2 regions of the Hymenobacter algoricola genome follow, and region 1 is predicted to be linked to the other one. Evidence: riboswitches for the same ligand, from Rfam matches in the RefSeq annotation. Region 1 holds a riboswitch; the other holds the start of a gene.
What was found. Region 1 has a riboswitch for cobalamin ahead of ABD842_RS12595 (acyl-CoA thioesterase). Riboswitches for the same ligand answer to the same signal wherever they lie in the genome.
Positions count from the first base shown of each region.

Region 2: another riboswitch for cobalamin. It lies ahead of ABD842_RS16945 (TonB-dependent receptor); the one in region 1 lies ahead of ABD842_RS12595 (acyl-CoA thioesterase).

Region 1 is NZ_BAABDH010000041.1:22,264-36,886, forward strand. It holds gene ABD842_RS12555 (alpha-ketoacid dehydrogenase subunit alpha/beta) at 99-2,327, shown strand; gene tamL (translocation and assembly module lipoprotein TamL) at 2,381-4,942, opposite strand; gene ABD842_RS12565 (TrmH family RNA methyltransferase) at 4,951-5,694, shown strand; gene ABD842_RS12570 (porin family protein) at 5,796-6,953, opposite strand; gene ABD842_RS12575 (hypothetical protein) at 6,973-7,848, opposite strand; gene ABD842_RS12580 (RNA polymerase sigma factor) at 7,829-8,407, opposite strand; gene ABD842_RS12585 (CoA-binding protein) at 8,696-9,055, opposite strand; gene ABD842_RS12590 (NAD(P)/FAD-dependent oxidoreductase) at 9,183-10,748, opposite strand; gene ABD842_RS12595 (acyl-CoA thioesterase) at 10,949-11,338, opposite strand; cobalamin riboswitch at 11,523-11,717, opposite strand; gene ABD842_RS12600 (hypothetical protein) at 11,883-12,215, opposite strand; gene ABD842_RS12605 (MFS transporter) at 12,464-13,786, shown strand; gene ABD842_RS12610 (DUF2911 domain-containing protein) at 13,900-14,433, shown strand; gene ABD842_RS12615 (hypothetical protein) at 14,537-14,623, opposite strand, start outside.
Region 2 is NZ_BAABDH010000105.1:61,536-76,158, reverse strand. It holds gene ABD842_RS16945 (TonB-dependent receptor) at 1-1,555, opposite strand, end outside; cobalamin riboswitch at 1,710-1,942, opposite strand; gene ABD842_RS16940 (DNA-3-methyladenine glycosylase) at 2,128-2,727, shown strand; gene ABD842_RS16935 (class I SAM-dependent methyltransferase) at 2,795-3,988, opposite strand; gene ABD842_RS16930 (hypothetical protein) at 4,022-4,678, opposite strand; gene ABD842_RS16925 (DUF4397 domain-containing protein) at 4,796-5,566, shown strand; gene ahcY (adenosylhomocysteinase) at 5,694-7,013, shown strand; gene ABD842_RS16915 (DUF3592 domain-containing protein) at 7,065-7,610, opposite strand; gene ABD842_RS16910 (glycosyltransferase family 2 protein) at 7,728-8,501, shown strand; gene ABD842_RS16905 (glycosyltransferase family 9 protein) at 8,498-9,538, shown strand; gene ABD842_RS16900 (O-antigen ligase family protein) at 9,565-10,851, shown strand; gene ABD842_RS16895 (sigma-70 family RNA polymerase sigma factor) at 10,929-11,567, shown strand; gene ABD842_RS16890 (hypothetical protein) at 11,590-11,877, shown strand; gene gmk (guanylate kinase) at 11,887-12,471, shown strand; gene nadD (nicotinate (nicotinamide) nucleotide adenylyltransferase) at 12,468-13,064, shown strand; gene frr (ribosome recycling factor) at 13,187-13,750, opposite strand; gene pyrH (UMP kinase) at 13,841-14,623, opposite strand, start outside.

The DNA.
Region 1 (14,623 bases):
TTGGCCGCTCAGGGGTGGTTAACCGGCTTGCCGGAGCAGGGCAGCACGAAGAACCAGCAACGAAAAACCGAAATCGAGCGGCCAAGCGCTACTTTTGCATGCTCACCCGCCGCTCCTTCATGCTCACGCCTACCACCCCCGCCCCGGAACTTCAGTTTATTGATTCGCACGCGGCCGTCGAGCCCGACCTGGGCACCCAGCTGCGGGCTTACGCGCTGCTGCGCACGGCCGACGAGCTGGCCCGTCTCTACGAAGAGAACAAGGCCGTGACGGCCAAGTACGTGCACGCCACGGCCCGCGGCCACGAAGCCATTCAGCTGGCCGCCGCCTTCCACCTGCGCGAAACCGACTACGCCACGCCCTACTACCGCGACGACGCCCTGCTGCTGGGCCTGGGCATCTCGCCTTACGAGCTGATGCTGCAGCTGATGGCCAAGCGCGACGACCCCTTCTCCGGCGGCCGGACCTACTACAGCCATCCGTCGCTGCGCCGGGCCGGCTTCCCCGTTATTCCCCACCAAAGCTCGGCCACCGGCATGCAGGCCATTCCGGCTACCGGCATGGCCCATGGCCTGCACTACCTGGAAAGCCAGGGCCTGCCGGCTACGCCCGTCGGCCCGCCGGCCGCCGCTGGCCACCCCGCGGACACCGATGAGGCGGGCATCGACCAGGCGGGCTTTCTGAACTCACCGGTGCTGCTGACCGATTCCCGACCCGTGGTGCTCTGCTCCATCGGCGACGGGGCCATGACCGAAGGCGAAGTAGCCGAAGCCCTGCAGATGGCCGTGCTGCACCAGCTGCCCATTATCTACCTGGTGCAGGACAACGACTGGGGTATTTCGGCCACCGGCCGCGAGATGCGCGCCATGGACGCCTACGAGTTTGCCGCCGGCTTCAAGGGCCTGCAGCGCCTGCGCGTCAACGGTGCCGACTTCGCCGACTCCTACGCCGGCCTGGCCGCCGCCTTCGACTACGTGCGCCGTACCCGCGGCCCCATCCTGGTGCATGCCAAGTGCCCGCTGCTGGGCCACCACACCAGCGGCGTGCGCCGCGAGTGGTACCGCGGCGACAACCTGGCCGAGCATACCATCAACGACCCGCTGCCCCGCCTGCACCAGCAGCTGCTGGGCCTGGGCGTGGGCGAGGCCGAGCTGGCCGGGCTCGGCGAGCAGGCCCGCGTCCTGGTGGCGGCCGACTACCAGCGCGCCCTGGCGGCGCCCGACCCGGACCCGGCCACCTTTGCCGACCACGAGTTTGCCCCGCCCGCTACCACTGCCGAAGCCGGGGAGCGGAGCCCCGCCGGGGCCGACAAAGCCCTGATGGTGGATGCCGCCCTGCACGCCGTCGACGACATTCTGCGCGAGTTTCCCGAGGCCCTGTTCTACGGGCAGGACGTGGGCGGCGAGCTGGGCGGCGTGTTCCGCGAAGCGGCCCTGCTGGCCAAGAAGTACGGCGACACCCGCGTGTTCAACACCCCGATTCAGGAAGCCTACATCGTGGGCAGCACGGCCGGCATGAGTGCCGTCGGGGCCAAGCCCATCGTCGAAATTCAGTTTGCCGACTACATCTGGCCGGCCCTGAACCAGCTGGTGGAAGAGCTGTCGAAGTCGTGCTACCTGTCCAACGGCAAGTTTCCGGTGCAGGCCCTGATCCGGGTGCCCATCGGGGCCTACGGCGGGGGCGGCCCCTACCACTCGGGCTCCATCGAAAGCACGCTGCTCAATATCCGCGGCATTAAAGTGGTGTACCCCAGCAACGCGGCCGACATGAAGGGCCTGATGCGGGCCGCCTTCCTCGACCCCAACCCGGTGGTGATGCTGGAGCACAAGGGCCTGTACTGGAGCAAGGTGCCCGGTACCGAAGACGCCAAAACCGTGGAGCCGGCCACCGGCTACGTCATTCCGCTGGGGGTGGCCGCCGTGGCCCAGCCGGCCGATGCCGCCAAGCTGCGCCAGGGCGAAACCTGCACCGTGATAACCTACGGCATGGGCGTGCACTGGGCCAAAACGGCCTCCCGGCAGTTTCCTGGCCAGGTCGAAATCCTGGATCTGCGCACCCTGAACCCGCTCGACTTCGACGCCGTGCAGGCCGCCGTGCGCCGCCACGGCAAAGCCCTGGTGCTCACCGAAGAACCCCTGATGAACTCCTTCGCCGAAAGCCTGGCCGGGCGCATCCAGCGCACGTGCTTTCCGCAGCTCGACGCGCCGGTGTTTACCCTGGGGGCCGCCAACCTGCCCGCCATTGCCCTGAACGTGGCGCTGGAAAAGCAGATGCTGCCCAGCGCCGACAAGGTAGCCGCGGCCCTGGCCGAGCTGCTGGCGTATTAAGCTTCAAGCTGAAATCAATAGCTTGTGGCTTGTGGCTTGAAGCGTGAAGCTTTTTAAAACGGGTAGCCGATACCGATATTAAAGGCAGTCTGGTTGTCGCGGAAGCTGAACTTCGACAGCACCAGCTTTTCGCCCGGGGCGGTGGGGTCGTACACTTTGGTGGCCACGTCGAGGCGCAGGATCAGGAAGGTGAAGTCGAAGCGCAGGCCCACGCCCGAGCCCACGGCAAACTCCTTGTAGAAGCGGTCAATTGCAAACTCCGCGTCCTTGCGGGTGTCGGCGTGCAGGGTCCACACGTTGCCGAAATCGGTAAACAGCGCCCCGTTGATAAAGCTCCACACCGGGAAGCGGTACTCCACGCTGCCTTCCAGCAGGATCTCGCCGGGCTGCTCCAGGTCAAAGTTCTGCACCAGCTCACTGTTGGGGTCCTTGGAGTCGCTCAGGCGCAGCGAGGTGTAGGAGCCCGGCCCCAGGCGGCGCGGCTTCCAGGCCCGCAGGCTGGAGCTGCCGCCGGCAAACACGTACTTATCGTAGGGCACAACGTAGCGCTGGACGGTGGTTTTGGTGCCTTTCACGGGGTCGATTAGCTCATCTTCGCTGGTCGACAGCGCACTCACGATGCCCGCGTTCAGCCGGTAGGCCAGGTAGGACTTGGGCCCCAGCTTATAGTAGCGCCGGTAGTCGGAGTTGAACTTGGCGAAGTTGTAGACTCGCAGCTCCAGGTTTTGCTCCAGCGCCTTTTGGTACAGGCCCTTGGTCAGGCCCCCGAGTTCGGCAAACAGCCGCAGGTAGTAGGCGTTGCGGGTCTGGTTGAAGTCGTTGGAGTTGTAGAGCGAGGTGGCGTTGAAGCTGGGCACAAACTGCTGCTTGAAGCTCTGGTTGAGCGGAGAGCCCAGCTGGGCCAGCGAATCCAGCTTGCGCCGGAACGTGGGGTTCACGTAGGGCGTGTTGACCAGGCTCAGGTCAATCGGGGTCAGCACGTACTGGTGAAAGGCGGAGCGCTGCCAGATGTAGTCGTAGGTGGCCTCCAGGTTGGTGCGGATGTACTCGGGCCGGATCACGTAGGTGTAGGCCGCGTTGATGCGGGTGCGCGGGTTGTACTGGGTCAGAAACCGGTTGGTGCGCCAGGGCACCAGAAACTGGGGCAGCACCAGGTTGGCGTTGGCCCCAATCTGGGTGGTGTACACGGGCTGAGTCTGGACCTCGTTGTTGACCAGCGTGCTGGTGTACTGGCCTTCAAAGCCCAGCCGGACGCCAAACTCCAGGGTTTCGGCCCCCCCGAACACGTTGCGGATTTTCAGCCGCTCGTTGGCGAAAGGCCCGGCCAGGCGGGCCACGTAAGTCGCGCCGGCCTCGCTGGTTTCCTGATATTTCTTGGCCGGCGAGGCATTGATGGTTGCGTCGAGCTGACGCAGGGTGGTGTCGGTGGCCGAAGGGGAGTTGCGCACCCGCAGGTAGTTGACCGTGTTAAAGCGAAACACGTCGAGGTTGCTGAGCTGGCGCTGGGTGAGCTGGGTGCTGGTCAGGCTGTAGAGGTCGCCGGGGCGCACGGTGAGCTTGCGGTCCAGGGTCTTGGGGCTGATCAGGTGCTTGTAGGCCAAATAGTAGACGGAGTCCTGCACCAGCGTGTCGCGGGCCTGTCCGAAGCGGGTGATGCCGGCGTCGGCAATGAAGCGCACCCGGCGAATAACGTACTGGTAGTGCCGCCGCCCCGGGCCGGGGTCGGTAATGATGGTGCGCAGCCGCACGGTGGCGGGGGCAAAGCTGGTGTCGGCTTCCAGCGTCACGTACTGCTGGCGGAAGTCGAAGTAGCCCTGGTTCTTGAGCAGCGTCTCCAGCCGGCTCCGCTCGTTGCCGATAACCTCCTCGTCGTACTGGTCGCCCACGTGCAGCAGCGAGGCCGGCTGGCTGGCAATGACGCGGCGGGCAATGGCCGAGTCAGCAATGTCAAAATCAAGCTGCGAATACTTGAAAGGCTGGTTCTCGGTGACGCGGTAGGTGACCGTCACGCGGCGGTTGTGCACCGTGTCGGGCCCGCTCAGCAGGCGGCCGAGCGAGAAGCGCTGGTCGGCCACGGTATCAGTGGCCGACACGGAGCTGCGGAAGAAGCCCTTCGACTTGAGGAAGGTGCCGATCTGCTCCACCGTCTTGCGCGTCAGGGCCGAGTCGTAAATCACCGGCGGCTCGCCCAGGCGCATCACGGCGTTGCCCTTGTCGAGGGCGCGCTGGAGGCGGCTGGTACGCTTTTCGCGCCGCACCAGCAGCCGGCCCACCTTCACCGAGTCGGGCCGGGCGGCCTGCAGGCGCTCATCAAACTCGCTCTGGATGCGGGCCAGCTTGAGCTTGAGCCGCCCGTCGTCATAAAAAGTGCGTCCCAGCTGGTAGATTGCTAGCTTTGGCAGCGGAACCCGGGTGTTGGGCTGCTGCTGGTAGAGGGCGGCAATGCGCTCGGCATCGGCCTGCTTCACGCCCTCGAGGCGGATGCGGCTGAGCAGCTTCTGCCGGGGCTCCAGCAGCTTCAGCGGCGAGCAGCCCCCCAGCAGCAGCAGCAGCGCCCCGGTAAGCGCCGCGGGTAATCGGAGAATAGAAATGGCCCGGTGCCGGGCTTTAGGCAACAACGAATATGGTTTCAAAAGCAGTAGCGAAATATGTGCACGCGCTGCACCTGAAGAAATACCGGCTTCGGCACGGCGCTTTCCTGGTGGAAGGCGGCAAAAGCGTACAGGAGCTGCTAAGTTCCGCACTTCTAACGGAACGCGTGTTCCTGACGGCTGAGTTTGCGGCAAAAATCCCGCCGCTCCCGGCGAAAGTACCGGTTGAAATTGTAACGGAGGAGGAATTAACCCAGCTGGGCACTCTGGCCAACAATACCACCGCCCTGGCCATTGCCCGCCTGCCTGCGGAAACGCCGCTGCAGCCGGCCCCCACCCGGCTGCTGCTGGCCCTGGACCAGGTGCGCGACCCGGGCAACCTGGGCACCCTCATCCGCCTGGCCGACTGGTACGGCCTGCAGGGCGTGGTGTGCTCCGATACCTGCGCCGACCCCTGGGCGCCCAAAACCATTGCCGCCACCATGGGCTCCTTCACCCGGGTCGCCGTCTGGCAGCGCGAGCTGCCCGAGTGGCTCGATACGCTGCCGCCCGCGCTGCCCCGCTACGGCGCCCACCTCGAAGGCGACAACGTGCACCGCCTCAGCCTGCAGCCCGGCGGCGTGCTCATCATGGGCAGCGAGTCGCACGGGCCGCGGCCGGAGGTGCTGGCCCGCCTCACCCAGCGGCTCTACATTCCCGGGGCCGGCGGGGCCGAAAGCCTCAACGTGGCCGTGTCGGCCGCCATTCTGCTCGACAACTTTCACCGGGCGCTGTAGACTACCAGACCAGAGGAGCGGCCGGCCAGAACGAGACAGGCCCCAAAAAAGGCCCGGCAGAACGTTCTGCCGGGCCTTTTCGGGAGTGCGCGCAGCGGCGCTTATATCGAGATGCCAAAGCTGACGGTCTGGCCCTGGGGGCCGCGGTTGTCCTTGAACAGGTCGTTCAGGCCGTACTTCACGAACAGGTCGATGCCGCGCACGCCGATGCCGCCCTGCAGGCCGTACTGGAAGTCTTCCAGGTTGTAGGAGCTGCGGTCCTTGTCTTTGCGGGTGTTGCCCTCGCTTTCGTACTTGATCTTGGTGTGGCTGCTCAGGCGGTAGCCCGCGTAGCCGCCGGCCGAGAGGCTGAACATGCTGTGGCCCTTTTTGTCCTTGAAGTTCAGGTTGGCCAGCACGGGCAGGTTGAGGGTGGTAACCGACAGCTTGCTTTTCTCCAGGCTCAGCGTGGGCTCCCGCAGGATGTCGGTGCGGGTGTCGGTGGCGAAAAGGCGGCGGTTCTTGTCAAACATGTAGTTGTTGAACGACAGCTCGGGACCCATGATCAGGTGCAGGGGGCTGGCTTTGCCGCCCACGCGGATTTCGTAGAGGTAGTTGAGGCTGACGTAGCGGGAGCCGGTGGGCTTCAGGTCGAAGTCCTGGTCGACGCCGCTGGCATCCTTCCAGGGGCTGCGGTTGATGAGCGTGTTGAGGCCCAGGTCGAGGTTGACGTTGCTGTGCACCACCTTGTTGGCGTACTCCTGGCGCTTGCGCCGGCTTTTTTCGGCCCGCAGCGAGTCGCTGCCGCCCTTGTTTTTGCCGCCGATGGTGATGTTGATATCGTCGTTGTCGTTGGCGTCCTTTTCATCGTCATCCACCGATACGGTAATGTAGCGGCCCACCTTCGTGGTGGTTTTGCCGGTGCCTGCCTGGGTGTCCTCGGCCCGCACCGTAATGCGCACTTCCTCGGGGGCGTTGGTGCCGGGGTGGTCCTTGGCGGGGTAGAACTCCATCGTGACGGCCTTGTTGTCGGCATTCTTGCTGGCCGCGTCGGCCTGGCTGATGTAGCTGTCGAGCAGAATCATCAGCGAGTCGAGGTGGTAGGTGCGCAGCTCCTTGAGCTGGGCCTTGTTCTTGGTCACCAGGGTCATCGTGGCCTTGTTGGGCAGCTTAACCAGGATGGTGTCGTCGTTGGTGGGGCGGGAGGCGGCCTGCGTGGCGCAAGGCGCGGCCAGAACTGTCAGCAGCAGAGCTGCCAGCAGCGAAGAGAGACGTTTCATGACGAGGGGGTTGAAAAGCTTAGAGTTGAATGTCTTTGGTCGAAAGCGAGTGGTTCAGCACGTTGAGCGTGACCACCGGCAAATCCACTTTTTCGCGCACTTCGCGCAGCGCCACCGTACCGGCTTTGCGCAGCAGGCGCCCTACCAGGCGGGACTGTGGCTGGTCCGGCGCGTCCGCCAGGGCCAGAGCCTGGGCGGGCAGGCCCCGGCGTACTTCTACTTCAATGGTACCCGTCGGGGCCGGCGTTACCAGCGCCGTGGCCGCTTCGGGCTTCGGCAGCGCCTGGGCAGCCCGGGCCTCCGCCACCGGGCGTTCCGGACGCGCCGTGGGAGCTGAGGCATAGACCGGAGCCGGGGCTGGTTGCGGCGCCGCCGGCTGGCGGCGCGTCCGGGGCGCTACCGTGGTGCCAGCTACCGGATGGCGGCTGGGTGCCAAGTCATCCTGCGGCCGGGCTACTGCTGCGGGCCGGGGCGCGGCCGGGGTTGCGGCGGTTGCCGGGGCCTGGGGCGAGGTGGCCGCTACCAGTGGTTCAGCCCGATTGGCTTCTGGGAGGGTAGATGGAGTCTGGCCGGACGGGGTTGCCTGGGCAGCGGAAGGTTTTTCGGAAAAAGGCGCTCTTATCGCGACGGAGCCGTCTTTCCGGGCTGCCGGCGTTTTTGTTGCAGTGGCCAGCGTGCCTTCCAGGGTGCCGGCGCCGGGCGTCGGCCACAGCCAGGAGCCGCCGGCTACCAGGAGCAGGGCCACCACGGCGGCCGCGGCGTAGAGCCACATGGCCGGCCGCTTCCTGGCGGGCTGCAGCTCAGCTTCGAGCTGGGTCCAGAGGTAAGCCGGCGGGGCGGGAGCATGGTCGCGCAGCTGGTCGCGAAACAGCTTATCAATATCTTCCGGTTGCATAGTATTCTTTCGGTTCGGTGGTGGGAGTGGCGCTCAGGTTGGCTACCGCGAGGCGGCGCTGGAGCATGGCGCGGGCTTTACTGAGCTGAGATTTGGAGGTGCCTTCCGAAATACCCAGCATCTCGGCAATTTCGGCGTGGGAAAAGCCCTCCAGGGCGTACAGGTTGAAAACGGTGCGGTACCCGGCGGGCAGCTGAGCCAGTACGGCCAGCATGTCGGCCGCGTTGAGCTGGCTTTCGGCTTCGGCCGGCGTTACGGCCAGCTCGAGGTGCGAATCGTCGATGGCCAGGTGCATGGGCTCCTTGCGCCGCAGCTGGCCCAGGGCCTCGTTGACCATGATGCGGCGAATCCAGCCTTCGAAGCTGCCCTCGTGCCGGTACGAGTCCAGGGCCCGGAACACTTTGGCAAAACCGCCCAGCATCACTTCCTCGGCATCTTCGCGGTGGCGCAGGTAGCGCAGGCACACGCCGAACATCATGCCCGCAAACTGCTCGTAGAGCTGCTTCTGGGCCCGGACACTGCCCTGGCGGCACGCGACGATGAGTTCGGTTTCAGTCACGGAAGTAAGGATAGGATCAAACGATAGACGGCGGTTTGGCAGGGTAGATACTACGGTAAGCCGATGGGTTGCCTGGGGGGCAGGGAAAGTTAAAAATAGCAGTTAACACTCGTTCTCGTTGCGAGCAGCGCGAAGCAATCCGTCCGGAGCAAAAAAGCAAGCCTGCTAAAGCAAAAAGCCCCGACGTATGCGCTACGCGGGGGCTTTTATAAGAAAGGAGCTGTTCACACTTTAGCGGACGGATTGCTGCGCGCTGCGCGCAGAGACGGGTAAACGGGGCCTTGAAGCCTAATAGTTGCCAATGGACAGCATCACCAGCGTGCAGGCTTCCTCGGTGCGGATGCCGCGCTGCTGGGCCAGCTTTTCCAGCTCGGCATTTTCGGTGCCGGGGTTGAAGATGATGCGCTTCGGGTTCAGGTCCAGAATGTAGTCGTACCAGGCAGGCTGATTTTGCGGGCCCACGTAGAGCGTGACGGTATCGATGTCGGCCTCCGGGGGCCGGTCGGTGTGAATGGCGAGGCCGGCCACCTGGCCCTTGCGGATGCCCACGGGCACCACCTCGTGGCCGTGCTGCCGGAGCTGGTGCACGGCCCGGAAAGAATAGCGGGCCGGATTGTCGCTGGCCCCGAGAACTAAGGTCTTTTTCATGGTGGTTTTTAGGTAGTCGTTTTTAGTTTTTGGCCCGGGGGAGCGGAGGATTTGGTGCCGCCGCAACCACAAGTCAGTTGTTTAAACGAAAGACTGCGGCCAAAAACCAAAAACCACTCACCAAAAACTACAAGCGGGCCAGCACCGCTTCGGCGCACCGCTCTCCGTCCATGGCCGCCGACACGATGCCGCCGGCAAAGCCGGCGCCTTCGCCGCAGGGAAACAGGCCCCGGATTTCGGGGTGCTGGAGCGTGTCCCGGTCGCGGGGGATGCGTACGGGGGCCGAAGTGCGGCTTTCCACGCCCACAATCTGGGCCGCGTTGGTGGCGTAGCCGGGAATCTTGCGGCCGAAGTCGCGGAAGCCCTGGCGCAGGCGGTCGGCCAGGCCCGCGCCCAGCACCTGCTCCATATCCACCGATACCAGCCCCGGCTGGTAGGAAGTTTCGAGCAGCTCGGCCGAGCGGGTGCCCTTGAGAAAGTCGCCGAGAAGCTGGGCCGGGGCGCGCTGGGTGGCGCCGGCCAGGGCGCAGGCCCGCTGCTCGATTTGCTGCTGCAGGCGCAGCCCCGCCAGCTCGCCGTACTGGGCCAGGTCCAGGTCTTCGAGTTCAATGGCCGTCACGATGCCCGAGTTGGCGAAGCGGGAGTCGCGGCGGCTGGGGCTCATGCCGTTCACTACCACCTCGCCCGGGGCCGTGGCGGCCGGCACGATAAAGCCGCCGGGACACATGCAGAACGAAAATACGCCCCGCTGCCGGCCCTGCCACTGGGTTTGGTGCACCAGCGCGTAGGAAGCCGCCGGCAGCGGCCCGCGGTCCTGCAAACGGTACTGGGCCTGATCGATGAGCTGCTGGGGGTGCTCCACGCGCACGCCCAGGGCGAAGGGCTTGGCCTCGATGCGCACCCCGCGCCGGTGCAGCAGCTCGTAGATGTCGCGGGCTGAGTGGCCGGTGGCCAGAATCACGGCGTCGGCTTCCAGGGTCTCGCCACGGGCCGTGACTACCCCGCGCAGGTGGTTCTGCGCCAGAATCAGGTCGTCCACCCGCGTATCGAAGCGCACTTCGCCGCCGGCCGCCAGAATACTTTCCCGCAGGGCGGCCACCACGGAGGGCAGCTTGTTGGTGCCGATGTGGGGGTGGGCATCGACGAGAATATCGGGGGTGGCGCCGTGCTGCACCAGCAGGCGCAGGATGCGCTGAATGTCGCCGCGCTTGGTGGCCCGGGTGTAGAGCTTGCCGTCGGAATAGGTGCCCGCCCCGCCCTCGCCGAAGCAGTAGTTGGAATCCGGGTTCACCACGTGCTCCTTATTGAGGGCGGCCAGGTCGCGGCGGCGGGTGCGCACGTCCTTGCCGCGCTCCAGCACAATGGGTTTCAGGCCCAGCTCGATGCAGCGCAGCGCCGCAAACAGCCCCGCCGGCCCCGCGCCCACGATGAGCACCGAGCGGCGGGCCCGGCTCACGTCGGGGTACTGAAACCAGGGTCCGAACGTATCGGCCGGGGGACGGCTGAGCCAGATGTCGGCCCGCAGGCGCACCAGCGGCTGGCGGCCGCGGGCGTCGATGCTGCGCTTGCGCAGGTGCACGAAGTCGGCCTCGCCGGGCTCCAGGCCCGTGGCTTCCAGCAGGGCGCGGTAGCGGGCAAACTCGTCGTAGGCTACTTCGGGCGGCAGCAGCACCTCAATTTCTCTCTTGGACATAAGGCGAAAGGTTTCGAGCCTTTAAACCGGGGCAGTGAATGGGGGAAAGGGCAAAGATACGGCGGGCGGCATCTCCCCCCCAACCCCTTCTCCAAAAGATAGGGGGCTTAGAGTACCAACCAGAAGTCAGCCCGCGAGATACTTCGGCTGCGCAGACGCCAGATCAAGCCTGACGTTGTGCCTGTTACGCTGCCATTCTCCTACTCCGCCAGAATCTTCACCGGGCGCTTGTCGGCGTCGATGGCGACGAAGGTGAACAGGCCGGTTACGGCCTTGGTGCGCTCCTCGGAGTACATCTGCTCCACGAACAGATCCACGCGCACCTGCAGGCTGGTGTTGCCCACGCGCACCACGTTGCCGATCAGCTCGACGAGCGTGCCGCCGGGTATGGGGTGGGTGAAGTCGACCTTGTCGGAGGAGACGGTGACCATCTTCAGGCGGCTGAAGCGGGTGGCGCAGATGAAGGCCACCTCATCCATCATGTGCAGCGTGGCGCCGCCGAAGAGCGTGTCGTAGTGGTTGGTGGTGTTGGGAAATACGGCTTTGAAGATGCGGGTTTCGGCGCGGGCAATTTTCTCGTCGAGGCTCATGAGAGGCGGAAAAAGGAAGGGAAGCAATACGCCCTTGCCGGATTTCGGAAAGCCCCGCGAACTGAGCAATAACGGGAATCGTCCGGCCGCACGACGAGCCCGGCCCGGCCGCACTGCCGCGGGCCGGAAAAGGCAGAAACCGTGCACCAGCACCCGATAAAGGCCTCATTTCGCGAAGGCAGCCTTACCAATAAGACGGAAGGCAGGTCTCCTGACTCGTAACATCTTCCCCGCCCTTCTCATCCCGCCGGAAGCGGGACAATGGGTTGCTGTGGGGGAAAACAAAGTCGTTACTTACAGTAGCGCGTCTGTCCGGGATTTGCACCCGGTTCCCTGTTCGGGGCGGAATTACCCGCCCACCTTCCGTCGTCTGATGAATAAAATCCAGCAAAGGACAACGGCGGCGAAGGTAGCGGTTTTGCGCGGCTGGCGGGGCCCCGGGCCGGGTTCCATGCAAAAGCCCCTTGCCGCGGGTCGGGTAAGGGGCTTGATCCGTAACGAAGGAAGCGTGGGCGCGGGGCGGGGCGGCTGGGTGGGCGCGGGGCTACTCTGCCAGCTCCGCCGGGTCGGGGGCACTCCGGGAAGGGCCGGGGCTGTTTTTGCGGGGCCAGAACGCCTCCATCGACTGGTTGAACGAAGCCAGCACCTGGGCCCGCACTTCCCCCGAGCTGTGGCGCAGCAGCTTGCCGAGCATCTCCCGGTACATTTCGGTGGTTACCTCCAGCCCCTTGGCACTGACCAGGCCGTGGTGGAGCAGGTCGCAGTTGGTGGCCACCGACCGGGCGATGGAGTCCGCCAGGTCTTCCCGCGCCAGGTCGGCTTCTTTAAAGGATTGTTCCAAACGAGCGTTGATGGCGGGGGTGGGCTTCTGATCCATGATCGAAAGAGAAGAGGGCGATGGTGGAGGACTGAACCGAAAAGATGGTTTAACTGGTTCAGCTTGGCGGGCGGTTTTCGGCCGGTTTTGCGGCCAAGGCCCCACCGGAGGCAGCCACTATCGGCCGACTGCTGAGCGAATACGTAGTTTGCGGCCGGCTGGTTTAAACCCGCGCCGGGGCAGCCGACTGCCTATAGTGCCCCGCCTCGGCCGAAGCCGGCCTCTTTCGTCTTTATCCGCCCCCCGCGATGCCCGCCTCCCGTACTGTCCCCGATCTGTCGTCTGCCGCGCGGCTGCGCTCCATCTTCAGCGGCTCGGTGGGCAACCTGGTGGAATGGTACGACTGGTACGTGTACTCGGCCTTTGCCCTGTATTTTGCCCCCGCGTTCTTCCCCAAGGGCAACCTCACGGCCCAGCTGCTCAACACGGCCGCCATCTTCGCCGTGGGCTTTCTGATGCGGCCCCTGGGCGGCTGGCTGATGGGCGTGTACGCCGACCGGCACGGGCGCAAGGCGGCCCTGCTGCTGTCGGTGCTGCTGATGTGCGCGGGTTCCCTGCTCATTGCCCTCACGCCCTCGTACCAGCGCATCGGCGTGGCGGCCCCCATCCTGCTGGTGGTGGCGCGGCTGGCCCAGGGGCTGAGCGTGGGCGGCGAGTACGGCACCTCGGCGACCTACCTCAGCGAAATGGCCGACGCCAAAAACCGGGGCTTCTACTCCAGCTTCCAGTACGTGACGCTCATTGCCGGGCAGCTGCTGGCCTTGCTGGTACAGCTGGGCCTGCAGCGGGTGCTCAGCCCCGGGCAGATGTACGCCTGGGGCTGGCGGGTACCGTTCGTGATTGGCGCGGCGGCCGCGGTTTCGGCCCTGTACCTGCGGCGCAGCATGGCCGAAACCGACGCTTTCGAGCAGCAGCGCCCGGTAGCGGCCGGCTCGGAAAAGCCGGCGGGCAAGCTGGCCGTGCTGCGGCGCTACCCGCGCGAGGTCTTCACCGTGGTGGGCATGACGCTGGGCGGCACCATTGCCTTTTACACCTTCACCAACTATGCCCAGAAGTTTCTGGTCAACACCTCCGGCTTCAGCAAGGCCGACGCCACGCTGATTTCCTTCGGGGCCCTGGCCGTCACCGTCGTCTTGCAGCCGCTGCTCGGGGCGCTGTCCGACCGGGTGGGGCGGCGGCCGGTGCTGCTGTTTTTCGGGGTGGGCGCCACGCTGGCCACGGTGCCGCTGCTCACGCTGCTGGGCCGCACCCACGACGCCTGGACGGCCTTCGGGCTGCTGCTCATCGGGCTGGTTATCGTCAGCGGCTACACCGCCATCAACGCCATTGTGAAGGCCGAGCTGTTTCCGACCGAAATCCGGGCCCTGGGCGTGGGGCTGCCCTACGCGCTGACGGTGGCGTTGTTCGGCGGCTCGGCCGAGTACGTGGCCCTGCAGGCCAAAGACCACGGCGTGGAAAGCTGGTACTACTGGTACGTGACGGCCTGCGCGGCCATTTCCCTGATCGTGTACCTGCGCATGCCCGACACGAAGCGCACCTCCCGCCTCGACGACGAGCCGCTGTCGATGTAGGGCGCGTGCAACGTCTGGGGCGCAGGCGGCGTCATCTGGCCGGAGGCCGGACAAACAAATCCGGCCGTTCCTTCTTTTCAGGCCAACCATTCTCCCTCACTTCCCCACTACCCATGCGAAACGCTGCTTCCCACTTCCTGCTGGCCGCCCTGCTGCTGCTGACCGGCTCCGCCTACGCCCAGGGCCAGAAGATGCCCGAAGACAAATCGAAGCGCCCGAGCCCGCCGGCTACGGCCACGGCCATGGTAGGTGGGGCCACGGTGACCATCGACTACAGCCGCCCGGCCATGAAGGGCCGCAAGGTGTTCGGCGGGCTGGTGCCCTACAACGCCGTGTGGCGCACCGGGGCCAACGAAGCCACCACCTTCACCGTGGACAAGCCCGTGAAAATTGAAGGCCAGGCGCTGCCCGCCGGCAAGTACGCCCTGTTCGCCATTCCCGGCGCCACCGAGTGGACCATCGTCTTCAACAAGACCGCCAATCAGTGGGGCGCCTACGAGTACGACGCCAAGCAGGACGCGCTGCGCGTGAAGGTAAAAGCCAAAAAGACGGCCGCGCCGGTCGAGCAGTTCACCATCACAGCCGATAAGGCCGGTAAGGTGAGCCTGATGTGGGAAAACTCCCAGGCCGACTTTATGGTGAAATAGCTTCCAGCGCTGTCTTTCAGAAGGGCCGAAAAAAGTGGCCGCCGTTCCTTTGCTACCAGGCAAGGAACAGCGGCCACACTGCTTTCAGGGACCAGGAAAGCGCTTATCGAAGCCGCCGGGGATACTTCTTAACCGGCTTCGATTTCCGGGAAGGCCGATGGAAAAGCAGGATGGACCCCAGCAGCGCCCC
Region 2 (14,623 bases), on a different contig from region 1:
GCCCCGCATAGCGCTGGTGGCGCCACCCGAGCTGCGTACTCAGCTCCAGGCCTTGCGTCTGCACCTGCCGCAGGTTGCGCGGCGAGTACTGCTGCCGGCTGTTGGGTATCCACTGCACCCAGTCGTTGACCAGCTGCCGGTACGCAGTCAGCTCGGTGGTCAGGGTCAGGGCTGCGGGCTGCCAGGCGTGCTGCAGGCCGGCTTCGTACCCATAGCCCTGCTCCGGGGCAAGGTCGGGGTTGCCGGTGCGCCAGTACCGCTCGTTCAGGGTCGGGGCCCGGTAGCTGCGCGAGGCGCTGCCTTTCAGGGTCAGCTGCTGGGCCGGAGTCTGCCAGAGCTGCCACTCGGCGCCCGCAGTAGGAGCCAGCGGCGCGCGTCGTCCGGGCAGCACGGCCTGACGCAGGTTGGCCGTGAGGTGCAGCCTCGGGGTCGGGTCGAGCCGGAACAGGGCGAAGCCGGCGTAGCGGTTTTCCTGCACCTGGTAGATGTCGACTTTGCCGGCGAAATGCTGGGCTTCGGCCCCCACGCGCAGACTGACGTTGGGCCGGAAGTGGAAAGTGTGCTCGGCCTGGGCCTGGGTGGTCTGCACGCGCGAAGTGCTGGCCACGTCGTCGGAGCGGTAGTTCAGAATATCCTCGAACCAGGCCACCCGCACCCTTGACTCGTGCCGGTCGGTGGTATGGTGGTAGCCGGCCAGCAGGCGGCGGCTTTTGTCGCGCTCCTGGGCGTGGGTGTTGGCCGAGCCCGTGGAGGGCTGAATCTGCCGGTCGGCGTCGGTGAGCCAGGCGGCGGCGTTCCACTCGGCGTGGCGGCCGGTACGCAGGGTCAGGTCCTGGGTCAGGCTCCACTGGCGCAAGGCGGCGTTTTCCTGGCGGTGCTGCACCAGCCCGCGGGCTTCGCGCACGGTGTAGCGAAAGTCGTTTTGGGCCGTGCGCCAGGAGGCTGCCGTGCGCACCGCCAGCCGCGCGCTGCTGAAGCGGCCCTCCAGACTGTGCGCCCGGTACCCGAAGCTGCCCAGCTCACTCTGCCCCGCCACGTGCGCCCCCGCGTTCCACTGCACCGGCGACGACAGCAGCACGGTGCCGCCCACGGCCGCCGAGCCGTAGGTGCCGCCGGCCGGCCCGCTCTGCACCGCCACCTGGGTGTTGGCCGAGGTCGGCAACAAAGCAAAGTCAGCTTCGCCGAGGGAAGGCAGGTTGATGTTGAAGCCATTCCAGAGCACGGCCGCGTGGCGGGCCGAAGTGCCGCGGATGGAAATGGAAGACAGCTGGCCGGGACCGTAGTTCTTGATATAGAGTGGGGTGCGGCTGGCCAGCACATCGGCCAGGGTACCGCTGCGGTGCAGGGCCAGGGCCACCGAATCCAGGGTCGTGACGCGGCTGCCCACGGCGAAGCGGCCGGGCGGCGCGCCCTGCACCCGCACGGCGGGCAATTGCTGGGCCGGCAGGGGTGCGGGCATCGTCTGGGCCCGGGCCGGCGGGCCGGCCAGGCTCAGCAGCAGCGCGCTGAGGAGGAGCCCGCCAGAGCGCCACGTAAACTGAAGGGTATACATCATCCGAACTAAATTTCCGGTTTAGGAAAATTCAGTTCAAAACCTCCCGGTGGTTGGTCCGAAGACAACTGCCGCGAAGCCGAGGCCGAAAACAGGGAAATCCGGCCGCCCGAAAGCAGCCACTGCCATCATTCTCCGCCTTTCTCCCGAAAGCGCTGAACACTAAAAGTTATGGGCAGGTCTCCTGGCTTGCTTCCGGTGGGCCGCCTTCCCATTTCTCCGGCGTCGTTGCGGCTGGCAACGACTCCCTCTCAGAAACAGTGGCTGGGGGATGGGCCCACCAAATACTCGAAGCGTACAGTTGCGGGGACAGCTCCGGAATTAAACCGGATTCCCTTTTCAGCCTCGCCCCCCAATTGGGGTCCGGCCACCTATAACGAAAGCAAAGATAGGGGTTGCCTGGCAGATATGCAGCCTGTTTGCCGGGTTGTACGGCTAAAAAAAAACGCCCGCAGCCCGCCAGCCGGGGGTAAGCTTTTAGCCGGGCTTTCCGTACATAAGCGGGCCTTGGCCCGTCAAATGCCCTGCATGAGTACCCCGCCGGCTATCCGGCCGCACAAACCGTCCAGTACCAAATGAAGCTCCCCACCGCCTTTTACCAGCGCCCCGACGTTGTCCGGATTGCCCGCGAGCTAGTCGGCAAATACCTGTTTACCCGCATCGACGGCGTGCTCACCGGCGGCCGCATCGTCGAGACGGAGGCCTACGCCCACATCGGCGACCAGGCTTGCCACTCCCACCTGGGCCGCTTCACCAACCGGACCAAGGTGATGTACGAAGCCGGCGGCATCGCCTACTGCTACCTGATTTATGGCCGCTACACCCTGTTCAACATCATCACCAACGAAGCCGGCAAGGCCGATGCCGTCCTGATCCGGGGCCTCGAGCCCACCGAGGGCGTGGCGGAAATGCTGCTGCGCCGCGGCCTGCCGGCACCGGCCCGCAACCTGACTGCGGGCCCGGGCCTGCTCACCCAAGCCTTGGGAATCACCACTAAGCACTACGGCACCGATGTCAGCGGGGACCTGATCTGGATAGAAGATCACGCAGAACGGATGCCCGACGAGCGGCTGGTCGCCAGTCCCCGCGTTGGCATCGACTACGCCGGCCTCGACGCCGCTTTGCCCTGGCGCTTCCGGCTAAAAGGCAGTCCCTGGGTTAGTCCGGCTAAATAAGCAGCGGGCATTGCCGGGAGAAAAGGTGTCGCCTATCTGGCGCTTGATGCGGCGCAAGGAATGGGCATCAGACTTTCTCGCACACCACCACAATCGGGCGGCCGCGCAGGTCGGTGGTGGCAAACAGATATATATCACCGCCTTCGCGAATGCCGGTGTGCTGCCGGAATTCAGCTACGGTATCGGGGAAGTTGCGGGTCGTGACGTGGGCCCGGGCTTCGGGCCCGAGGTGGGCGCGCAGGGTTTTCTTATCGTATTTCTCGGCGGCCAGAATGCGGAAAATCCGCCCCGGAAAGTCCGGGCGCAGCGTTTCCGACATATACAGGTGACTGTGCTGGTGCAGCTTGAACAGCTCGAAGGCGGTGCCCACGCTGCGAAAGCCGCCGGCCTTGAGTACGGCCACGTTGGGCTCGTAGAGGTAGCCCTGGGGCAGAGGCTCGGCGTAGCGGGCTACGGCCCGGGTTTCGCGGGCTTTATTAAGCCGAAACTCCTGCTGCTGCCCGTTGCGGAGCAGGTTGACGGTGTAGCGCTCCGGATCCACGGCCGGCTCGGGACCCAGCTCGTACAGCACTTCCTTGCATTCGTTGTCTACGGCCACCACCCACAGCCGGCGGACCTGCTTGAGTTCCTGCAGCGCCAGCTCAATATCGAGCATGGGCGAGGTTTTGAGCAGCACCCGGTTGGCTTTGTGCAGCAGCAAAGGCAGCAGGCGCAGCACATCCGGCTCACAGTCCTGCAGCCGGTAGATTTTACGGTCGGCCGTGTCGCGGCGGGCGGGGTCCAGGTAAATCCAGTCAAACGTGTCGGGGGTGCTTTTCAGAAACTGCAGGGCGTCGCCGGCGTGGCAGTGCACGTTGCCGATGCCGAGCTGCGCCAGGTTGTAGCGCACGACGGCCACCAAAGCCGGGTCGCGCTCTACGTAATGCACCTCCGGAATGTGGTTGGCAAAGCACGAGGCATCCACGCCGAAGCCCCCGGTCAGGTCGGCCAGGCGCTGCCCGTTTACCAGGCTGGCCTTGAAAGCGGCCGTGCGGGTAGAAGAAGCCTGCTCCACCGACAAGGCCGGCGGGAAAATAAGGTCGGGGTTGTCGGCCCAGGCGGGAAGCTTGGTGCGGGCTTTCTGGCGGGCCTGGATCTGGCGGACCAGGTCCGGTACGGGCAGGCCGGGGTAGCGGCGGGCCTGGAGCGCCAGTTTGGCGGGGTCGTCGTGCAGATGCTCGGCAACATACTGCCGGGCCGCTGCCGGCAAGGGATATTCCATGAAGTAAGCGTACGAAAAAACGCCACGCTTGGTCTAGCGCAGGCTCCAGCTCAAAGCCAACTGCGGGCGCCCGCTTGCGCCGGCCGTCAGCCCCACAGCTGATGGGGTCAGGCGCTGGACCATGCCCACCCGGGCCGACGACAGCCCCGCATTGTACTCGCCGACAGCCCGTTGGAAATGACCGTTAGTATGGTAAGAAATGAGCACGTTCGACAACAGGCTGAACGCGGCCACACCAACAGCTACCTTCTGGGTGCTGTTGAAATACTGCTGTTCGCTGGGCTTGGCCAGCACTTGCTGGCTGTAGAGACTCACGGCGCTGACAAACACCAGGCGCTCGGTCAAAAGGAGCCATTTCTGCCGGCGGTAGGCGTTCAGGCTGGATAGCGCCGCCGCGTTGCCCGCCAGATACGGCCGGAGCCGCTGGCCAAAGAATCCCGCGCTTTGGTAGCGGGCAGTGGACTTGTCGCCCGTGGCGAAGTAGAAATTTTTTTGCGGGCCGCTTTCCCGCCGGTCCTCATCTTCGGGGCTGAGCCGGATAAGCGGACCAACCGGGGCCTGCTGGGCCTGAACCATACCAAAACTCAACAGCAGGAGCAACAAAAAAGCAAGACGACGCATAGATGTGGAAACGGGGCGGATGAAGCGGCAGTTTAAACGGTAAAGGTATTGACTATATAGCAGGATCATAATTCGTTGATCGAGCCAATAGGGTGATTCGTCGGGAAAAACTCCTTTCCCCACCCAACAAAACCCGCAGCCCTTACGTTCTGTGCGCAGTTCACTTTGTCCTTTCCATTCTTTCCCATGAAAAATCTCGCAACTTTTCTGAACCGCGCACTCCTGCTGGCCACGGTGCCTGCCGCTCTGGCCTTCACGGGTTGTGGCAACGATGACGATGATCCAGTGGTAACGCCGGTGCCGGACCAGGGCAAAATAATGCTGGTGCACGCGGCGCCTACATCCAGTGCGGCCGTTAAAATAGTGGCCAACGACAACAAAGAGCTGGGGCAGGCCACGTACGGCACCAACAGCAGCTACGTCAATGTGGTGGCGGGGGCGCAGTCGTTGAAAGTCAATGATGCTACCAGCGGCGCCACGAGCGTCACCCAGACTTTGGCCGTCGAGAAGAACAAGAACTACTCGTTCTTTGCTTACTCGCCCAACGCCAACCTGGGGTCGGCTGCCGGTCTGGCCGTCGTCGATGACCTGACGGCTCCCGCTGCCGGCAAAGCCAAAATTCGCATTGTGCATCTGGGTGTCTCGGCGCCTTCGCCGCTGAACCTGTCGTTGCCGGCCCCCACTATCGGCACCACCGAAATTATCACCAACGTGGGCTTTGGTACGGCATCCTCCTTCACGGAGCTGACGCCGAACACGTATAATCTGGCCGTCTCGACCGGCGCGGGTGCAACCGGCATGGTTGAAGTATCGGTGGGCGACGGCACTGGCACCAATCCAACCGGTGCCAAGGCCTACGCGGCCGGCAAGATCTACACCATCCTGGTTCGGGGCATCAAAAGCACCAGCGTAGCCACCAATCTGCGGCTGCAGGCCGTGGTTATCGAAAACAACTAACTGGCGCTAACCCCAAGCCTGACAAACAGAAAGCCCGCTCTATAAAGGAGCGGGCTTTCTGTTTGTGTCAAACGGCACTAACATTTTGGTTACCTTTGTAGTTGATCCGAAAAACATCCCCTGCATCATGGTTGAGACCAAGACCACGGCCTACGTACCGTACAAAGTAAAAGACATGTCGCTGGCCGAATGGGGCCGCAAGGAAATCCGTTTGGCCGAAGCTGAGATGCCCGGTCTGATGGCCCTCCGCGACGAATTTGGCGCTGCCCAGCCCCTGAAAGGCGCACGCATTGCCGGCTGCCTGCACATGACCATTCAAACGGCGGTGCTCATCGAAACGCTTATCGCCCTGGGCGCCGACGTGACGTGGTCGTCGTGCAACATCTTCTCGACCCAGGATCATGCCGCCGCGGCCATTGCTGCTGCCGGTATCCCTGTATATGCCTGGAAAGGTATGGACGAGGAAGAGTTCAACTGGTGCATCGAGCAGACGCTGTACTTCGGCGAAGACCGGGAGCCGCTGAACATGATTCTCGACGACGGTGGCGACCTGACCAACATGGTGCTGGACCGCTTCCCCGAGCTGGCCGCCGGCATCCGGGGTATCTCGGAAGAAACCACCACCGGCGTGCTGCGCCTGCTGGACCGCGTGAAAAACGGCTCCCTGCTGATGCCCGCCTTCAACATCAACGACTCGGTTACCAAATCGAAGTTCGACAACAAGTACGGCTGCAAAGAGTCGGCCGTGGACGCTATCCGCCGGGCTACCGACGTGATGATGGCCGGCAAGGTGGCCGTAGTAGCCGGTTACGGCGACGTCGGAAAAGGTACTGCCGCTTCGCTGAGCGGGGCCGGTGCCCGGGTTATCGTGACAGAAATTGACCCGATCTGCGCGCTGCAGGCGGCAATGGATGGCTACGCGGTGAAGAAAATGGCTACAGCCATCAAAGAAGCCGACATCGTGATAACCGCTACCGGCAACTGCGACATTATCACCGAAGAGTCGTTCCGCGCCCTGAAGGACAAGGCCATCGTCTGCAACATCGGTCACTTCGATGATGAAATCGACATGGCCTGGCTGAACGGCAACTACGGCCACACCAAAGACACGGTGAAGCCGCAGGTGGATATCTACAACATCGACGGCAAGGAAGTAATCATCCTCGCGGAGGGCCGCCTCGTGAACCTGGGCTGCGCGACGGGCCACCCCTCGTTCGTGATGTCGAACTCCTTCACCAACCAGACGCTTGCGCAGCTGGAGCTGTGGGAAAACTCGGCCAACTACGAAAACAAGGTGTACACCCTGCCCAAGCACCTCGACGAGAAGGTGGCACATCTGCACCTCGCCAAAATCGGCGTGGAGCTGGACGAGCTGAAGCCTAAGCAGGCCAGCTACATCGGCGTCGATGTGGCCGGTCCGTTCAAGTCGGATGCCTACCGCTACTAGGCTTGGTTGATTATCTAAAAAAGCCCGTTCTGCCCCGCAGAGCGGGCTTTTTTATGGGTGCTGCAGCCGGAAATCTCCTTGCCGGCGGGCCCCGGTCACCACGACGTTTTCGGGGTGGGAAGCTGAATAACGAACGTATAGACTGTCGCCAAAAGGCAGCTTGCGCGCGTTGGCGACTCGCTGGTAGTAGACCAAGGCGTTGTGTTGGTATGGAAATACGATATACTGCGTGGTGAAACCTCTGCGCGTTTTTATTTCGAAGTCACTTACGCGGGCCCCGCCCATAACCCCGTCGAAGGCAAGCTGCCGGCTTAGGTACTGGCTTTTGGCGCTGGTCAGGCACACAAACCAGCCCGCAAGCAAAGCAATGGCAAATACAGGCAACAGGAAGCGGAGCAGCCACCGTTTTTTGTACGCCCACAAAGGCGTAATAACGCCCAACCCACCTGCGAGCAGCCCCGCAGCCCATTCATCTAGGGCGCTATTGTAGTAATGGGAGTGACAGATGAATAAGTCGCTGCCCAGCGCAAGCGTGCCTATCGATGTCCCGGCTAGGTGGCGCGGCTGAAACAAAGGGTGAATCTGGGTGAGGAGCATTGGGGCAGCCGTAACGTAGAGAAGCAGAATAATGCAGGCGGCGCTGCCTGACAAGAGCAGGCTATTGTGGATATTTGCCGGCCACAAGTTTCCTGAAATATCCTCACTAGTTCCGCTTTGGTTTCTCTTTCCGTCGTCGTCATCACCTTCAATGAGGAAGCCAACATCGGCCGCTGCCTGGCCGCGGTGGCCGCGGTGGCCGACGAAGTGCTGGTAGTCGATTCCTGCTCCACCGACCGCACGGTGGAAATTTGCCGCCAGTACGGGGCCCGCGTCGTCCAGCACGCTTTCGAAGGCTACGTCGAGCAGAAGAACTTTGCCACCGCCCAGGCCCGCCACGACTATGTGCTCCAGCTCGACGCCGACGAGGTGCTGACCCCGGAGCTGCAGCAGAGCATCCGGGCCGCGAAGGCCGACTGGCAGCACGCGGGCTACACTCTGGCCCGCCTGACCAACTACTGCGGTACCTGGGTGCGGCACGGGGGCTGGTACCCCGACCGGAAGCTGCGCCTCTACGACCGGCGCCTGGGAAGCTGGCAGGGCCTGCTGCTGCACGAACGGTACGCGCTGGTCCCGGGCCAGACCATCGGCACGCTGGCCGGCGACGCGCTGCACTACTCGTACGATTCCGTGGAGCAGCACGTGAGCCAGCTCAACCGCTTCACCAGCATTGCGGCCGCCGAGCTGGCCCTGCGCGGCCGGCGGCGCGTCACGCTGTTTCACCTGCTGCTGAAGCCGCTCTGGAAGTTTGTGCATGGCTATTTCTTCCGGCTGGGCTGGCTGGATGGTTTTGCGGGGCTGTGCATTGCCGGCATTTCGGCCTGGGGGGTATTTCTGAAATTTGCCAAGCTGCGCACCCTGCCGGCGGCGCCACCTGCTTCCGCCGCATGAAAACGTTTCTGGTCAGCCGCACTGATGCCATCGGCGACGTGGTACTCACCCTGCCGGTCTGCGGGTGGCTCAAGCAGCAGTTTGCGGGCTGCCGGGTCATTCTGCTGGGCCGCACCTACACCCGGGCCGTGGCCGATGCCTGCCCCTGGGTTGACGGCTTCCTGAATTTTGATGAGCTGCTGCTGCTGCCAGCCCCGGCCCGGCTGGAGGTGTTGCGCGCACAGCAGGCCGATGCCGTCATCCACGTGTTTCCCAACAAGCTGGTGGCCCGGCTGGCCCAGCAGGCTGGCATCCCCCTGCGCATCGGCACCCGCAACCGCTGGATTCACTGGCTGACCTGCAACCGGCTGGTCGCTCTGAGCCGGCGGGAGTCGCCCCTGCACGAGGCCCAGCTGAACCTGCAGTTGCTGGCCCCGTTGGGCCTGCGGGTGGAGGTGCCGCTGGCTGCCCTGAGGCCGCTGGTTCGTCTGCAGCCTACCGTGGCACTGCCTACCGAGTGGCAGCTGCTGCTGCGGGCGCGGCAGCCCGGCCAGCTCAACGTGATTCTGCACCCGCGCAGCCGCGGCAGTGCCCGGGAATGGGGCCTCGACCATTTCGGCACTCTGGCCCAGGGGCTGCATCGGGCCGGCCACCGCGTGTTTATCACCGGCACGGCCGCCGAAGGAGAGGAGCTGCGTCCCTGGCTGGCCGAACACGCCGAAGTGCTGGCCGCTGACCTGACCGGAAAACTATCCCTGCCCCAGCTGCTGGCCTTCATTGCCGCCGCCGATGGCCTGGTAGCCAATAGTACCGGGCCCCTGCACTTGGCGGCGGCCCTGGGGCGTTATGCGCTGGGCCTGTATCCGCCCATGCGGCCCACGCACCCGGGCCGTTGGGCGCCTCTGGGGCTCCACGCCGATTATCTGGTTTTCGACCGGCCCGACTGCTCCGACTGCCGGCGGACTCCGGCCGACTGCACCTGTATCCGGGCCATTGAGCCGGCGCTGGTACTAAGCCGGGTTTTGGCATGGCAGCCTTGTCCATCCGCCCAATCCTGACTTTCTTACGCTTCTTATCCGTGTTTATGAGGCAACTTCTGCCGGCTGGCTCGTTCCGGCAAGCCTACGCCGCCGGGCGCCTTTCCCAGTACTTGCTGCTGCTAGCGTGTCTGGCGGGCGTGGTGGGGCTGCTGGCGTCCCGGGCGCTGGTCGCGCTGAGCCCGGTGGTGGGCGTGCTGGCGGCGGCGGCCAATCCGCAGGTGCGGCAGCTGCTGAAACCCTGGCTGCGCAATGCTGCCGCCTGGCAGTTGGCCTTGTTATACCTGCTGCTGCTGCTGAGTGGCTTCTACACGTCGCAGTGGGCCGTCTGGCGGCACGAGCTGTACCGCCTGCTGCCGCTGCTGGGGGTGCCGCTGGCTTTTGCGCTGGCCGTGCCGCTGAGCCGCCGGCAGCAGTTCTGGGTGGGCGCACTGTTCGTCATTGGCCTGGCCCTGCTGGGCGCCGCCACCATGGGCCGCTACCTGCTGAACCCGGCCCACGCTCTCGACCTGATGCGGGTAGGCCAGAACCTGCCTTCCGTAACCCGTATCTTCCACATTCACTTTGGCATCATGCTGGCCCTGGCCTGCTGTTTTGGCCTGCTGCTGAGCCGGGGTGCCCCAACCACCGGCTGGCTGCGGTGGCTGCTGCTAACGGCCTCGGCAGTAGCGGCCCTGACGCTGCACGTACTGGCGTACCGCACCGGGCTGCTGGTGCTCTACGTGGCGCTGTTTGCCGACGTCGTTTATTTTTTGCTGGTAAAGCGCCGTTTTCTGCTTGGGGCCGCCCTGCTGCTGCTGCTCGGGGCCGCGCCGGTGCTGGCCTACCAGCTGCTGGCCTCGGTGCGGCAGCGCGTGAGTGCCACGGTTTACGACTACAACGAGTTTCGCTACGGCCACGACATCAACGACCTGTCATTGGCCAAGCGGCTGGCCGCCTGGCAAACGGCCCGCACCATTGCCGGCAACAACCCCTGGCTCGGCGTGGGCCCCGCCGACGCCCAAGCCGCCATGATGGAGCAGTACGAATATCAGGATTTTGGTATTCGGCCGGCCAACCGGGTAATGATTCATAACCAGTATCTGCACTACCTAGTTAGCAGCGGAATAACGGGGCTGTTTCTGTGGCTGCTGGCGCTGCTGGGGCCGCTGGCGCAACCAAGGCAGCGCCGAAATCCGTACGTATGGCATTTCCTGCTTATACTGGGCACCGCCATGCTCGTCGATTCGCTCCTGGAAGTACAAATCGGATTCAACCTGTTTGTGTTTCTTTATGGCTTCCTCGTAGTAGCTACCGAACGCCGCGCTGAAATCGGCCGGCTAAACCCTGCTTGAGCGGATTAGTATAATCTGTACATTTGTTTACACGGCTGCCACTCTCCATCCAACTGTAGCCGCAATTTCCAGCGTCCATGAGCGACTCTCCCGAACGGGTTTCCAAGTTGAGCAAAGAAGAAAAAGACCGCCGGTTTCAGGCTGAACTGATGCCGGTGCTCGACTCTTTGTACAATTTTGCCTTCCGCCTTACTCTTGATGAAGACGACGCCAATGACCTCGTCCAGGAGACGTATCTGAAAGCCTACCGCTTCTTTGAGTACTTTGAGCAGGGAACCAACGCCAAAGCGTGGCTGTTCCGCATCCTGAAAAATTCGTTCATCAACGACTTCCGGAAAAAAAGCAAGCAGCCGGCCAAAGTTGATTACAGCGAAATTGAGGGCTACTACAATACCGAAGATGTGGAAGCCGACGGCGACGCAGGCAGCACCTCCTCGGATATGCGGCAGCAGTCCGTACGCGACCTTATCGGCGACGAAGTAGCCAGCGCCCTAAACTCGCTGCCGGTGGATTTTCGCACCGTCATTATCCTCTGCGACCTGGAAGGGTTTACCTACGAGGAAATGGCCAAAGTGCTCGATATTCCCATCGGAACGGTCCGCTCCCGCCTGCACCGGGCGCGCAACTTTCTGAAGGACAAACTAGAAAAATACGCAAAATCGATGGGCTACGGTAACGATACTGATGGCTCCGATGTTGAGGACGACAACGACTAAAAAACTCTCTCCCGGCCTGATTATGGAAAACACCGCTACTACATCAACCAACCAGAACGCCCCCTCTCCGGAAGGCGCCGACTGTGAACGTGTGAACACAATCCTCGACCAAATCATTGTGGGCCAGGAGCCCAGCGCTGAAGACGAATCGTACTTCGCCAGCCACGCGGAAGACTGCTCCCCGTGCTTCGACAGCATCGATAAGCAGCGCATTTTCGTCGACTTTCTTTCCCAGAAAGTAGGCCGTAAGGGAGCCCCCGCGGCGCTGCCCCAAACTATTTTAGCGCGCCTTCAAGCAGAAATGGCCTAATTTTACCCCATGCAGGGTAAAATCATCGCTTTTTCGGCTCCTTCCGGTGCCGGCAAGACTACTATCGTCCACCGGCTACTGGATCGTATTCCGGAGTTAAGCTTCTCTATTTCAGCCTGTACGCGCGACAAGCGCGGCCGGACGGAAGCCAACGGAAAGGATTATTACTTCATCTCCGTTCAGGAATTCCAGGAGAAGATCCGCCACGATTCTTTCGTGGAATGGGAGGAAGTATACGAAGGAGCCTTCTATGGCACGCTAAAAGATGAGATTGAGCGCATCTGGGAGAGCGGTAAGCACGCCGTGCTTGATGTGGATGTGAAAGGCGGGCTCAGTATCAAAGAGTTTTACAAAGACCGCGCCCTGGCCGTTTTTGTCAAGCCTCCTTCCCTGGAAATTCTGGAGGAGCGCCTCCGCACCCGGGCCACCGACTCGGCCGCCAGTATCTCGGCCCGGCTCTACAAAGCCAACTTTGAGCTTACGTTTGAAGACCGCTTCGACATCACGGTCATCAACGACGACCTCGACCATGCCACGGCCCAGGCCGAAAAGCTGGTGCGCGACTTCATTACTGCCGAGCCCGCTATTCTGTGAGCCAAGCCGCCCGCATTACCAAGGTCGGCCTGCTGTTCGGCTCCTTCAACCCTATCCATACGGGCCACCTGATTCTGGCGCACTTTATGGCCACGCACACCGATCTGGATGCGGTATGGCTGGTGGTGTCGCCGCAAAGCCCGTTTAAGGTGGGGCAGCAGATGCTGGCCGAGCAGAAGCGCTACGAGCTGGTGCAACTGGCTATTGCCCACAACGAGCGCCTGCGGGCGCTGAACATCGAGTTTGACATGCCCAAGCCCAGCTACACCATCGACACGCTCGATGAGTTGGCCCGCCGGCATCCCGACCACCGCTTCGTCCTGCTCATGGGGGAAGACAACCTGCCCGGCCTGCCCCGCTGGAAGCAGGCCGACCGGATTCTGGCCGAGCATGAAGTGTACGTATATCCCCGGCCCGGCGTGGATGCCACCGATGTAAATGCTCACCCCGGCGTGCGGGTGGTGGATGCCCCCCTGCTGGATATCTCGGCTACGTTTATCCGCGACTGTGTGCGGGCCGGTAAATCCATCCGCTACCTGGTGGCAGAGCCGGTGGAGGCGCGAATCATCCTGGAAGGCTACTGGCGCGAGTAAATCATCTGCATTACCAGCACTGCTTTCTGAACGGAACTATCAGCAAGGCTTAATAAACAGCAAGCCCCGCCGTACGGATACGGCGGGGCTTGCTGTTTATTAAGCCTTGCGCTAAGCGAAACTCAGATGGTCATTATCTCGGTTTCCTTCTTGCTCATGAGCTCATCTACCTTGTTGATGTAGCTGTCGGTGATTTTCTGGACTTTGGCCTCGGCGTCTTTGACGGCGTCTTCGGCGGCGCCGTCTTTCAGCAGCTTGCGCAACGACTCGTTCACGTCTTTGCGGATGCCGCGGACGCGCACCTTGCCCAGCTCCGTCTCATTCTTTACCTGCTTCACCAGCTCCTTGCGGCGCTCCTGGGTCATGGGCGGAATGTTGAGGCGCACCCCTTCGGCGTCAGACTGCGGATTCAGGCCCAAATCACTGTTTTTGATGGCCTTCACCACCTCCGCAATAATGTTCTTCTCCCAGGGCTTGATGAACAAGGTCCGCGCGTCGGGCGTCGAGATGTTGGCGACCTGCGAAATGGCGGTGGGCGTGCCGTAATAATCTACCCGCAGGCTTTCCAGCATCGCCGGCGACGCTTTGCCAGCCCGGATGCGGCTCAGCTCCGAACCGGTGTGTTGCAGCGACTTGCTCATCGACTCTTCGGCCTCGCTCAGGTAAAACTGGATTTCCTCGTCCACTTTCGAAATATTAAATGGTGAATGGTAACTGCTAAACGTGGGGGGCGGAAGGCGAAAGTCCGCATTCCCCGCCCAACGGTCAAACTTTTCTTAGGCCTGCTCCGGCTGGTTGCCCACCAGCGGCTGCAGGGCGCTATGCTTGGGGTCGCGCTGTACCGGCTGGCGGCGGGGGCTTTCGGTGGCGCCGCCCATGCTCACCAGCGTGCCCAGGTGCTCCCCGTTCAGGAGGCGCTCCAGGTTGCCGGCCGTGTTCATGTCGAAGACGATGATGGGCAGGTTATTTTCCTTACACAAGGTGAAGGCCGTCATGTCCATCACGTTGAGGTTTTTCTCGATTACCTGGTCGAAGGAGATTTCGCCGAACTTCTCCGCATCCGGGTTTTTCTCCGGGTCGGCCGTGTAGATGCCATCCACGCGGGTGCCTTTCAGCACCACGTCAGCTTCAATTTCGATGGCCCGCAGGGAAGCGGCCGAGTCGGTCGTGAAATAGGGGGAGCCAATGCCGGCGCCGAAAATCACCACCCGGCCCTTTTCCAGGTGCCGCACGGCGCGTCGCCGGATGTAGGGCTCGCACACCCGCTGAATGGTGAGACCCGACAGCAGGCGGGTACTCACGTCGAGTTTCTCCAGGGCACTCTGCAAGGCCATCGAATTGATGACCGTGGCCAGCATGCCCATGTAGTCGCCCTGCACGCGGTCCAGCCCAAACGCTTCGGCCTGCACGCCGCGGTAGATGTTGCCCCCCCCGATAACGACGGCCACCTGCACGCCGGTGGCTGCCGCCGTCTTGATTTCGGAGGCATACTGCATCAGCCGCTCCGCGTCGATGCCGTATTGCTGCTGCCCCATCAGAGCTTCGCCGCTTAGTTTGAG